Nitratireductor mangrovi: one gene and its partner. The protein of the gene in region 1 interacts with the protein of each later gene in a pairwise test. Links are inferred from orthologs where the notes say so. Each region holds a gene or a part of one and is shown in the gene's direction. Other genes may lie near its edges. The genes, in order: FQ775_RS17005 and FQ775_RS06530.

What was found.
Region 2: the proteins of FQ775_RS17005 (region 1) and FQ775_RS06530 interact in binary tests that used the Escherichia coli proteins (3 or more experiments, as listed by UniProt). The link is inferred for Nitratireductor mangrovi from one-to-one orthologs.

Annotation. Positions count from the first base shown.
Region 1 is NZ_CP042301.2:3,489,855-3,496,269, reverse strand. The notes cover bases 3,381-6,326. They hold FQ775_RS17005 (primosomal protein N'), read left to right. Parts: upstream 3,381-3,734; coding sequence 3,735-5,918; downstream 5,919-6,326. Other genes in these bases: FQ775_RS17000 (ASCH domain-containing protein), read left to right, coding at 5,939-6,292; fsa (fructose-6-phosphate aldolase), read right to left, coding at 3,381-3,640. Also shown: leuS (leucine--tRNA ligase), read left to right, coding at 1-1,409; LPS assembly lipoprotein LptE, read left to right, coding at 1,396-1,965; FQ775_RS17015 (1-acyl-sn-glycerol-3-phosphate acyltransferase), read left to right, coding at 2,063-2,980; more of fsa, read right to left, coding at 2,987-3,380; FQ775_RS16995 (hypothetical protein), read left to right, coding at 6,392-6,415.
Region 2 is NZ_CP042301.2:1,335,901-1,342,247, forward strand. What follows is about bases 2,267-5,144. They hold FQ775_RS06530 (single-stranded DNA-binding protein), read left to right. Parts: upstream 2,267-3,400; coding sequence 3,401-3,889; downstream 3,890-5,144. Other genes in these bases: FQ775_RS06525 (hypothetical protein), read right to left, coding at 2,842-3,159; FQ775_RS06535 (VOC family protein), read left to right, coding at 3,897-4,319; FQ775_RS06540 (hypothetical protein), read left to right, coding at 4,368-4,748; FQ775_RS06545 (glutathione S-transferase family protein), read left to right, coding at 4,872-5,144. Outside these bases: excinuclease ABC subunit UvrA, read right to left, coding at 1-2,085; more of FQ775_RS06545, read left to right, coding at 5,145-5,573; FQ775_RS06550 (hypothetical protein), read right to left, coding at 5,634-5,813; FQ775_RS06555 (MarC family protein), read right to left, coding at 5,824-6,347. UniProt on the Escherichia coli protein: Plays an important role in DNA replication, recombination and repair. Binds to ssDNA and to an array of partner proteins to recruit them to their sites of action during DNA metabolism. Acts as a sliding platform that migrates on DNA via reptation.

The DNA of each region.
Region 1 (6,415 bases):
CCGACCGGCTGGAGAAGATCTCGATCGGCAACCGGCCGATGGCTGAGCGCAAGGTGCAGTTCCGGCTGCGGGACTGGCTGATCTCGCGTCAGCGTTATTGGGGCTGCCCGATCCCCGTCATCCACTGCGAGGCGTGCGGGGCGGTGCCGGTGCCCGATTCGCAACTGCCGATCGAACTGCCGACGGACGTCTCCTTCGACCGGCCCGGCAACCCGCTCGATCACCACCCGACCTGGAAGAACGTCGCCTGTCCGCAATGCGGTGGCGAGGCGCGCCGGGACACCGACACGATGGACACCTTCGTCGACTCGTCCTGGTATTTCGCGCGCTTCACCGACCCATGGAACGAGGACCAGCCGACAACCCTCGACTATGTCGACGGCAAGAACGGCTGGCTCCCTGTCGACCAGTATATCGGCGGCATCGAGCACGCGATCCTGCACTTGCTCTATTCGCGGTTCTTCTCGCGGGCGATGAAGGCGACCGGCCATGTCAATACGGTCGAGGAGCCTTTCGCCGGGCTCTTCACCCAGGGCATGGTGGTGCACGAAACTTACAAGGGGCCGCAGGGTTGGGTCACACCGGCCGAGGTCAAGGTCGAGGAGGCCGACGGCAAGCGCAGCGCGACGCTTCTGGCGACCGGCGAGCCGCTGACGATCGGCCCGATCGAGAAAATGTCGAAGTCGCGCAAGAACGTCGTCGATCCCGATGACATCATTGCCAGTTACGGCGCCGACACCGCCCGCTGGTTCATGCTTTCGGATTCGCCGCCGGACCGCGACGTGATCTGGACCGAGGCGGGGGTGGAAGGCGCGCACCGCTTTGTGCAGCGCCTGTGGCGGTTGACCTCGGGCGCGGCGCCGCAGCTTTCGAAGACCGCGCCGGCGACGGCGCGAGACGGCGAGGGCGCGGCGATCTCGAAGGCCGCGCACAAGGCGCTGAAAGCGGTCGGCGAGGACATCGAGAAGCTGTCCTTCAACAAGGCGGTGGCGCGCCTCTACGAGTTGACCAATGCGCTGCAGGAACCGCTCAACCAGGCGGCAGAGGGCACACTAGCTCCGGAGAAGGCGCCGGCCTTGCGCGAGGCGGTCGACATGCTTGTCGCCATGATCGCGCCGATGATGCCGCACCTGGCCGAGGAGTGCCGGGCGGCGCTGGGCGGAACCGGTATGGCCGCCGAGCAGGGCTGGCCCGGTTTCGATCCGGCTCTGGTGGTGGACGACCAGTTTACCTATCCGGTCCAGATCAACGGCAGGAAGCGTGGTGATTTGACAATTGCGCGCGACGCAGATCAAGCTGCCGTCGAAACGGCGGTGCTCGAGCTCGATATCGTCCGCAAGGCGCTCGACGGCAAGGCTCCGCGCAAGGTGATCGTCGTTCCGCAGAGGATCGTCAATGTCGTCGCTTGAGCGCCACACACATTCCCTCGGCGGGATCGCCCGAAACGTGATCCTCGCCATGGTGCTTGCCATGGCCTTTGCCGGGTCGGCCTGCACGGTGCGGCCGCTCTACGGCGACATCTCGTCGTCGGTCGATGGCGGTAGCACGGCCAGGCTGGCCTCGATCTCGGTCAAGCAGGTCTCCACGCGCTACGCGCAGGAGGTCCGCAACCACCTGATCTTCGGCTTGAATGGCGGCGCCGGCGAGCTTTCTTCGCCGCAATATGTGCTCGACCTCGGCGTGACCTCCTATGTGCGCTCCTCGGCATCAGTACAGGTGGTTCTGGAAAACGAGCCGACCGCCGGCGCGGTCGTCATGACCTCCGTCTACAAGCTGATCGATGCCGAGACGGGCGATGTCGTGGCGCGCGGCAAGCGCTCCGCCACGGCTTCATTCGACAAGCCGCGGCAGGAATTCGCGGCATTGCGCGCCGAGCGCGACGCGGAAAACAGGGCAGCGCGCGAACTGGCGGAGTTCATGAAGCTGGCCGTTCTGCAGGATCTGGAGAACCTTCCTTCAAGTTGAGCGTTGATTTCCTGTCGGCAGCGGACAGGTGGGCTTCGGGGGCGTCATTCTTGCGTCACAGAGATTGGCCACACAGGGCCGACCGGAGTGGATGACCATGGATATGCCGACGTCACCGTCCTCGATCGCCAGACTTTTCGGCGGGCGCTCGCTCTACGGCCTCGTTCCTACCAGTCAGGGCCACATCATCGACCAGTTGATCGAGGAGCGGACAGTCAACCTTTCCCGCCACCCTCTGTGGCCGATGTTCAAGCCACTGCTTTACCGGCTTTTTCACTATGGCGAAGCGGTACGTATGGCCGACCGTATCGCGCCGATGGCTGGCCGCGACGCGTTCGAACATATCAGCGAGCTCCTGTCGCTTGACCTTGAGGTGAGCGGCCTCGAGCATCTGCCGCGCGAAGGCTCGGTGATCGTTGCGCCGAATCACCCGACCGGGATCGCTGACGGCATTGCGATGTACGATGCGCTCAAGCGTTATCGTGAGGATATCGCCTTCTTTGCCAATCGTGATGCCTTGCGCGTGGCGCAGGGTTTTCGAGACGTCATCATCCCTGTCGAATGGCGCGCCGGCGAGAAGTCGCACGCCAAGAGCCGCGACACGCTGGAGATGACCGCACGCGCCTTCGCCGCGCAGCGCGCGATCGTGCTCTTTCCCGCCGGCCGGATCGCCTATTGGCACGCCGGCCGGTTGACCGAACGGCCCTGGCAGCCCTCGGCGGTGACACTGGCGCGGCGGTTTGAGACGCCGATCGTGCCGGTCCACATCACGGCTCGCAATTCAGGGCTGTTCTATTTCCTGGCCAAGCACTCGACGGAGTTGCGTGACATGACGCTGTTCCACGAACTCCTCAACAAGAAGCGGTTCCACTTCTCGATCACCTTCGGCAAGCCGGTCGCACCGGCTGACCTCGACGGCGATGCGGCCGATGTTACCGCGCGGTTGCAGGATCACACGGTTTTTGCGCTGGCCGCCGACCCGCGGGCCGAATTCACGGCCCGCGTACCGGCCTGAACCGCGTCAGCCGATCTTCTGCCCGGTCTTTGCCCAGTCGGCGAGGAAGGCATCAAGCCCCTTGTCGGTCAGCGGGTGCTTGACCAGAGCACGCAGCGTCGCTGGCGGCACGGTGGCCACGTCGGCGCCGATCAGTGCGGCCTGCTTCACGTGGTTCACGGTGCGGATCGAGGCCGCGAGGATTTCGGTCTTGAAATCGTAATTGTCGTAGATCGTGCGGATCTCCGAGATCAGTTCCATGCCGTCGATGCCCATGTCGTCGATGCGGCCGATGAAGGGCGAGATGAAGGTTGCGCCCGCCTTGGCGGCCAGCAGCGCCTGGTTGGCGGCGAAGCACAGCGTCACATTGACCTTGCGGCCGTCCGAGGTGAGCGCCTTGCAGGCCTTCAGCCCGTCGAAGGTCAGTGGCACCTTGATGCAGATATTGTCGGCGATCTTCGAAAGAACCGCTGCCTCTTTCATCATGGCGTCGTATTCGGTGGCGGTCACTTCGGCGGAAACGGGACCGTCGACGATGTCGCAGATTTCCTTGGTCACCTCGATGATGTCGCGGCCCGCCTTCATGATCAGCGACGGGTTGGTGGTGACGCCGTCGAGCAGGCCGAGCGCGTTGAGCTCGCTGATCTCCTTGACGTCGGCGGTGTCGACAAAGAACTTCATTTCCGGTCTCCTCGGGCCTATTTCCTAGGGCGGCGGCTGGTCCCGCGCGTGTCGGACTTTGCTCTAGACCAAAGTCGAGGCAAGGTCACGACCGATGAAGCAAGATTCGCCGGTCCGGCGTGTCGTACCGGTGCTGGTGCCGGTGCCGACGGAAACGCCCTATTCCTACGCCGTGCCGGATGGCGAAAGCGTTCGCCCCGGCGCCATCGTGCGCGTGCCGCTTGGACCGCGCGAGGTGGCCGGCATCGTCGGCAGGGGGACCGGCGGCGATGTCGATCCGGCGAAGCTGCGATCGATCTCGGCCATCTTCGATTGCCCGCCTCTCGGCGACGACGCGTTGCGCTTCATCGAATGGATCGCCGCCTACACGCTGACGCCGCCCGGCCTGGTGGCGCGCATGTTCCTGCGCGCGCCGGCTGCACTCGATCCTGAACCGCTGATCGAGGGAATAGTCCGTACCGAGCTGCGGCCCGACCGCATGACGGCGGCCCGCCATCGCGTGCTCGAACTCGCCGAGCCCGGCGCGGCCTGGACGCGCCCGGGGCTGGCGCGTGCAGCGGGTGTTTCGTCCACGGTCATCGACGGGCTGAAGGCACAAGGGGTCTTCGAGGACGTGCTTCTGCCACCGCGTCCGGTGGTCGCCGAGCCCGATACCGGCTTTGCCGTTCCCGAACTCACCCCCGACCAGAGCGCGGCCGCGCGCACCATGCGGGAGCGCGTCGAGGCCGGCGGCTTTTCAGTGACGCTGATCGACGGTGTCACCGGCTCCGGCAAGACGGAAGCCTATTTCGAGGCGGTGGCGGCAGCGCTCGACAAGGGGCGGCAGGTGCTCATCCTCTTACCCGAGATCGCGCTCACCCACGCCTTCCTGGAGCGTTTCCAGGACCGGTTCGGAACCAAGCCGGCCGAATGGCACTCCGACGTCGCCCCGCGCATGCGCGAGCGTGTCTGGCGGCAGGTCGCCGAAAGGAGCGTCAAGGTGGTGGCCGGCGCCCGCTCGGCGCTGTTCCTGCCATTTGCCGATCTCGGCCTGATCGTCGTCGACGAGGAACACGATCCCTCCTACAAGCAGGAGGAACGCGTCTGCTACAATGCGCGCGACATGGCCGTGGTGCGCGGCCATATCGGCGGCTTCCCGGTGATTCTTGCTTCGGCGACCCCATCGCTTGAAAGCCGCGTCAACGCTCTTCAGGACCGCTATGGACGCGTGCTGCTGCCGGCGCGTTTCGCCGATGCCTCGCTGCCGGAACTCGCGACCATCGACATGCGCAAGGCGCCGCCGGTGCGTGGGGGGTTCCTGTCGCCGCTCCTGATCGAGGCGGTGGCAAAGACACTCGATCGTGGCGAGCAGGCGCTGCTCTTTCTCAACCGTCGCGGCTACGCGCCTTTGACCTTGTGCCGCGTCTGCGGCCACCGCTTCCAATGCCCGGACTGTTCGAGCTGGCTGGTCGAGCATCGGTTTCGCGGCCAGATTGTCTGCCATCAGTGCGGCCATGCCGAGCCGCGTCCCGAGGCCTGCCCCTCATGCGGCGCGCTCGACCATCTGGTCGCCTGCGGTCCAGGCGTGGAGCGCATCGCCGAGGAGGTGGTCGCGCATTTTCCCGACGCGCGTTCGATCGTGCTTTCCTCCGACCTGCTTGGCGGCGTGCGGCGGCTTAGGCTCGAGCTCGAAGCGATTGCCAAGGGCGAGGCCGACATCGTCATCGGCACGCAACTGGTCGCCAAGGGGCACAACTTTCCCAACATGACGCTCGTCGGCGTCGTCGATGCCGATCTGGGGCTCGCCAATGGCGATCCGCGCGCCGCCGAGCGCACCTTCCAGCTCCTGTCGCAGGTCACCGGCCGGGCCGGGCGGACCGGCAAGAAAAGCCGCGGCCTGCTGCAGACCTACCAGCCAGAGCACCCGGTGATGCGGGCGATCGTTTCCGGCGACGCGGAAGCCTTCTACGAGCGCGAAACCGCCGAGCGCGAACGCGCCGGCCTGCCGCCCTTCGGCCGGCTGGCCGGGATCATCGTCAGCGCAGTGTCACGCGGCGAGGCCGAAGGCCACGCCAGGGCGCTCCGCCGTGCAGCACCCGCCAATGCCGACATCCAGGTGTTGGGGCCCGCCGAGGCGCCACTGGCTTTGATCGGGGGGCGTTACCGGTTCCGGCTGCTTGTCCATGGTGGCAAGCGCGCCGATCTGCAGTCTTTTGCGCGCGCCATGCTTGCGGCCGCCCCCAGGCCGCGCGGCTCGGTGCGGGTGCAGGTCGACATCGATCCGCAGAGCTTTCTTTGAGTTCGAACGAGGAAGAGCCCATGCAACGGCTCGAGGTCGTGCCGCGACTGTTCCCGCTGGTCGAAAACGGCGACAAGCGCTCGACCATACGCTGGCGCGAGCCGCCGATCGTCCCTGGTTACATGTGCTACGTCTGCGCCGGCGATCCGGACCGAACGGTGGTCGTCTGGGTGACGCGCATCACCTCCATGCCGCTCCGCAACGCGGCCGCTTTCGTGGGACGGCAGGACGAATGGCCCGATCAGGTCATGCTCGCCGGCATGCGCGAACACTACCCCGGCATCGAACTCGATGACGAGGTGCAGGTGATCGAGCATCTGACACCGGCGGAGACACGGGCGCGGCCGGGCTTTCCGGCGGCGGATGACCGCTGAGGCCTGCGGAAATCGGTCCGGACGTCGCCGCTGCCGCGGGTGCGGCTTGAATTGCTCCCAGCTTCTGTCACGCTTGCCGATGTTTCGGGAGGGGATTTCATGACGCGTTTCCTTGCAACGTCG
Region 2 (6,347 bases), 2.2 Mb from region 1 along the record:
GTCATGCTCGGCCGGGTGCTCGCGCGAGCCCATGATGCGGCGCGAGGCGGCCTTGTAGAGCGTCTCGATCAGGAAGGTCGACTTGCCGCCGCCCGACACGCCGGTGACGCAGGTGAACGTGCCGAGCGGGATGTCGGCGGTGACGTTCTGCAGATTGTTGCCGCGCGCGCCGACGACGCGGATGCGGCGGTTCTTCTTCAGCGGCCGCGGCGCCTCGGGCAGCGGGATCGACAGCGCGCCGGAGAGATATTGCCCGGTGAGCGAATTGGGATTGGCCATGATCTCGGCCGGGGTGCCTTCCGCCACGATGCGGCCGCCATGGATGCCGGCGGCGGGGCCGATGTCGACGACATGGTCGGCCGAAAGCACCGCGTCCTCGTCATGCTCGACGACGATGACGGTGTTGTCGAGGTCGCGCAGATGCTTGAGCGTGTCGAGCAGGCGCGCATTGTCGCGCTGGTGGAGGCCGATCGAGGGTTCGTCGAGCACGTAGAGCACGCCGGTCAGCCCGGAGCCGATCTGCGAGGCGAGGCGGATGCGCTGGCTTTCGCCGCCCGACAGCGTGCCGGAATTGCGCGACAGGGTGAGATAGTCGAGGCCGACATCGTTCAGGAAGGTGAGGCGCTCGCGGATCTCCTTGAGGATGCGCACCGCGATCTCGTTCTGCTTGGCGGTCAGCCGCTCGGGCAGGGCCTCGAACCATTGGCCGGCCTTGCGGATCGATTTCGCCGTGACCTCGCCGATATGCAGGCCGTCGATCTTGACGGCGAGCGCCTCGGGCTTGAGCCGGTAGCCGGCGCAGGCCGGGCAGGGGACCGAGGACATGTAACGCTCGATCTCCTCGCGGCTCCAGGCCGATTCGGTCTCCTTCCAGCGCCGTTCGAGATTGGGCACCACGCCCTCGAAGGTCTTCCTGGTCTGGTAGGAGCGCAGGCCGTCATCATAGGAAAAGGTGATCTGGCGCTCGCCGGTGCCGTGGAGGATGGCGTTGCGGGCCTCGTCGGGCAGGTCGCGCCAGCGGTCGCCGAGCTTGAAGCCGTAGGCCTTGCCGAGCGCCTCCAGCGTCTGGGTGTAATAGGGCGAGGTCGATCGCGACCACGGCGCCACGGCACCGTCGCGGAGCGACAGCGCCTCGTCGGGCACGACCAACTCGGCGTCGATGGTGCGCTGGCTGCCGAGACCGTCGCAGGACGGGCAGGCGCCGAACGGGTTGTTGAAGGAAAAAAGACGCGGCTCGATCTCGGGAATGGTGAAGCCCGACACCGGGCAGGCGAACTTTTCGGAAAACAGCAGCCGCTCGTGGGTGTCGTTCTTCGACTTGTTGGCGGCCTCGCCCGACAGCGCTTCCGGCGGCAGCGGGCGGTCGGCGAATTCGGCCACGGCGAGCCCGTCGGCGAGCTTCAGGCAGGTCTCGATGCTGTCGGCGAGCCGCGCGCCGAGGTCCTCGCGCACCACGACGCGGTCGACGACGACGTCGATGTCGTGCTTGAATTTCTTGTCGAGCGCCGGCGCGTCGCCGATCTCGTGGAACTGGCCGTCGATCTTGACGCGCTGAAAGCCCTTCTTCTGAAGTTCGGCGAGTTCCTTGCGGTATTCGCCCTTGCGGCCGCGCACGATCGGCGCCAGCACGTAAAGCCGCGTGCCTTCCTCGAGCGCCAGCACCCGGTCGACCATCTGGGAGACGGTCTGGCTCTCGATCGGCAGGCCGGTGGCCGGCGAATAGGGCACGCCGACGCGAGCAAAGAGCAGCCGCATATAGTCGTAGATCTCGGTCACCGTGCCCACGGTGGAGCGCGGGTTCTTCGACGTCGTCTTCTGCTCGATCGAGATCGCCGGCGAGAGCCCGTCGATCTGGTCGACGTCGGGCTTCTGCATCATCTCCAGGAACTGGCGCGCATAGGCCGACAGGCTCTCGACATAGCGGCGCTGGCCCTCGGCATAGATGGTGTCGAAGGCGAGCGACGACTTGCCGGAGCCGGAGAGCCCGGTCATCACGGTGAGGCTGTTGCGGGGAATGTCGAGATCGACATTCTTGAGATTGTGCTCGCGTGCGCCGCGAATGGAGATGAACTTGTGCTCGGCCATGCCGCCTGATGCCATGTCGGGTGTCGGTTGGGATGGGCGCTGCGCGACCAGGCCCGCCTTTACATAGGTCGCCCCGCCGTCGCGTCGAGGGCTTCCCGCCAGCCGAGTTAGACTCCTTTGAGCGGGCAGGGCAAGTCAAAAGAACAAAGGCCGAACGGGCTCCTGACAACCCGCTTGTGGACAATTGACCGCCGCGTGCGATCACATTTTGCCCCGCCCGGGCGCGCTTTTGTTGACAGGCCGGCCGGCGAGGGCGCAGAGTCCCGGAAGTTCCGCAGCCGCCTCGGGTCAACCGCAAGCCGGGACCGCCCGTGAGACGACGCGGGTGCGAGGAATGAGCGCGGAACGGTGTCGGTACCAACAGCAGAGGAGAGAGGCATGAATCCGCCGGACAGTCCCTGCAGGTCCCGTTTCACGGCGGGACCACGTCGGACCTGACGGACGCCTGAGCGCCCGACGGGGCCGCACGTCGAAATCAAACCACATCGTTGAAGAATGCACCGGAGCGAGACCCTGACCGGCTCCTCCGGGAAGATCACCTGATACACCCGGAGATCGGGAAAAACCCAGGAAGGCCTCGCGCGCTCGGAACAGGCAGCGGCGAGGCCTCACTTTTTTCGGGGGCTATGTCGTCTGGGCGCGATGTTTCGCGTGGGCGACTTCCAGCCGTCATGCGTCAGCCGTCGAGCAGCCGCGCGGCGAGCGATAGTCTTCGCGTGCCGCCTGGGGCCGTGCTTCAGACGGAGCGGGACGTCCCTATCGGGAGATGGAGGCGTTGGGACCGGGCTGTTGCGGGTTCACGACCGGGCTCGAGCGGCCGTCATGGCGATAGCCGCCGAAGCCGATCTGGTAGGAGACGCTGCCCGAAATGGTCACGTCCCAATTGCCGACCTTGTACGAGCCCGGCGTCGAGCCGACCGGCACGCCGTCCTCGGGCTCGCCGATCAGGATGTCGGTCGTGACCGTGCCGGCGCCGTGCTTCACGCCCGGCAGGCTGTCATCGGCCGAGGCCAGCGGCATGGCGGCAAGCGACGCGGCGGCGACGACGATGGCGGTTGCGAAAAATCTGGGCATGACCGGGCTCCGGGGATCGAGGCGTAGAGATAATATCAACCGCGCCGTTTGCCAATCGGGGCGCGATCACGATCCGCGCAGCGCTTGCAATCGTGGCCCGGCCCATATAGAACAAAAAAAGAACAAACTGCTTGTGGACAGAGCCGCGATAACGCGGAAGCACCGCGCGGCGGCGGCGGCGATCGGATAGGATGCGCGCCGATCAGCAATTTTCCGTTTCGGACGAGCGTGGAGGCGAGTGATGGCGGGTAGCGTGAACAAGGTCATTCTGGTGGGCAATCTGGGCGCGGACCCGGAAATTCGCCGCCTCAATTCCGGCGACCCGGTCGTCAACATGCGGATCGCGACCTCCGAGACGTGGCGCGACCGCCAGTCCGGCGAACGGCGCGAGCGCACCGAATGGCACAATGTCGTGATCTTCAACGACAATCTCGCCAAGGTGGCCGAGCAATATCTGAAGAAGGGCGCCAAGGTTTATATCGAGGGCCAGTTGCAGACCCGCAAATGGCAGGACCAGCAGGGCCAGGACCGCTACACCACCGAGGTCGTGCTGCAGAAATTCCGCGGCGAGCTGCAGATGCTGGATTCGCGCAACCAGGGCGAGGGCGGCCAGTACAGCGCGCCGGCCAATCGCGGTTCGGATTTCGGTTCCTCCGGCCCCGGCGATGCCCAGCGTGGCGGCGGGGGCGGCGGTTTCTCGCGCGACCTCGACGACGAAATCCCGTTCTGAGCGGTCAGTGATGCAGCGCATCGCGCACGTCATGGTCGTGGTGCGCGACTATGACGAGGCCATCGCGTTTTATTGCGGCAAGCTCGGCTTCGAACTGCTGGAAGACAGCTACCAGCCCGAACAGGACAAGCGCTGGGTGGTCGTCGCGCCACCGGGTGGCGGCACCTCGCTGGTGCTCGGCCGGGCATCGGACGACGGGCAGGCGGCGGCGGTCGGCAACCAGACCGGCGGCCGCGTCTTCCTGTTCCTGCAGACCGACGATTTCGAGCGCGACCACAAGCGCTATCTTGGCGAAGGCGTCGAGTTCGTGCGTGACCCGAAGGTCATGGATTACGGCACGGTCGCCGTGTTCCGGGACCTCTACGGCAACCAGTGGGACCTGATCGAATTCGCTGCCGGCCATCCGCTCGCGTTCGCGGCAAAACCCTGACGGGTTCGTGATTGGCGCTTGAGCGCGTCCTGCCGCAGAACGGCAGGCATGGCTCTGATCAGACATTTAACCGCCGCGTTCTGCGTTGCCTTGCTGGCGGCCGGAGGCGCGGCCCATGCCGGCGACGCCGATGTCGTGGATGCGCGCGCCGAGCGGGCGCAGGACGGCACCTATCGCTTCGATGTCACCGTGCGTCACGCCGACGAGGGCTGGGACCATTACGCCGACCGCTGGGAGGTGCTCGGACCGGACGGCAAGGTGCTGGGCGAGCGCGTGCTGTTGCATCCGCATGTCGACGAGCAGCCCTTCACGCGAAGCCAGAGCGGCATCGCAATTCCCGATGATGTGCGTGAGGTGACCATCCGCGCGAATGACAAGGTGCACGGCTTCGGCGGGCGCGAGATGACGGTGGCCTTGCCTGGGCGGTGACAAGCCATTGCGAGAATGTTCTATTCCCATTGGCGGGCCCAACGGTAGATGTCTGCCCACATTTGTGCCGCGGATTGTTGGCCGGTTCCTGATGCCTGCCTGTGAAATGGAGGTGGTCGGACTATGCGCGCACTCTTGTTCACTACTGGCTCGCCATTTGCGAGAGCCGTCCGTATTGTTCTCGACGAACTCGCGCTCGACTATGAGAGGCGTGAGGAGATCACAACGCCGAGCGTCGAAGAACGAGTCGCAGCGACACCAACTCTGCAGGTACCTACTTTCTGGGACGGAGACCTGACACTTTGGGAAAGTGGCTTGATCGTTGAGTACCTGCTGTCGACCTATCGGCAGAACGGAGCAGCTGGATTGCCACTGGCAACCCACGCCTTCCGGCCGGAGTTCGAATGGCATGACAAGTTGGTATTCGCGACGATCCAGACGTTCGGAAATGCGGCAACGACCATTTCTCAGATGAGATGGTCGGGAATTGCCCTACAGCAGAACGCACATCTGCAGAGATCGGCAGAGAAGCTGTTTCGCATCTTGAACTGGCTTGAGGGTCAGCTAGGTGATGGCGACGGTTTCGTGCCAGGCTACGTGTCTATGCAGGATATCTTTCTGGCATCACACGTCCGTTTCGTGCAGGCGCGTCCCCTCGGCATCGAGCTTGGTCTCGAGAGCTTTGCCAGGGTTTCGACGTTGCTTGAGCGACTTGACGAGCGGGAGAGCTTCAAGGCGAACCCGATCTGGTGGTGGGAGCCGGGGGTAGTGGCGTATGAGCCGGATGGCACCCCGATCTACAAGAAGGATGCCGGCTCGAGATAAACAAAAACGGGGTCGCGTAGTCACTGCATCAGTGCGGATACGGCGACGCGAAGCTGGGGGTCAAACCGCAATAACCGTGATTATCGCCGGCGCCCGCTCAGCCAGCCGCGAACGACAGGCGGACTGAGTCGTCTCGTTGCCGCGCGTTCTGCGCGGCACGGTGCGCACGGCAAGGTCCGGCAATTCGTCGGCGAAGAAGGCCCAGAAGGCGCGCCGGTGGGCGGTGAGTTCCGAGACCATGCCGGCGGCCTCACGCCGCCATCAGCGCCTTGATGCCGTCGGCGACGAACTGGACGGCGAGGGCGGCAAGGATGACGCCGAGCAGGCGGGTGAGGATCGAGCGCCCGGTCTGGCCAAGAAAACCATCGACCCGTTCGGCGAGCAGGAACACCAGATAGGTGAGCAAAATGCCGGCGAGGATGACCGCCACCAGGGCGGCCTGGCCGACGGCGCCTTCGAACGAGCCTGACAGCAGCACCGTGGCCGAGATCGCACCGGGGCCGGCAATCAGCGGGATCGCGAGCGGGAAGGCGGCGATGTTGTGGATCATGTCCTTGGTGATGGCGACGTCGGCGCTCTTTTCCTTGCGCTCCTGACGGCGCTCGAAAACCATCTCGAAGGCGATGAAGAACAGGAGCAGGCCGCCGGCGACCCGGAAGGCGGGCAAGGTGATGCCGAAGACCGACAGGATCGCGGCGCCGGCGAGCGCGAACAGGGCAAGCAGCAGGAAGCCGATGACCGAGGCGCGCAGTGCGACCTGCTGGCGCTCGGCCC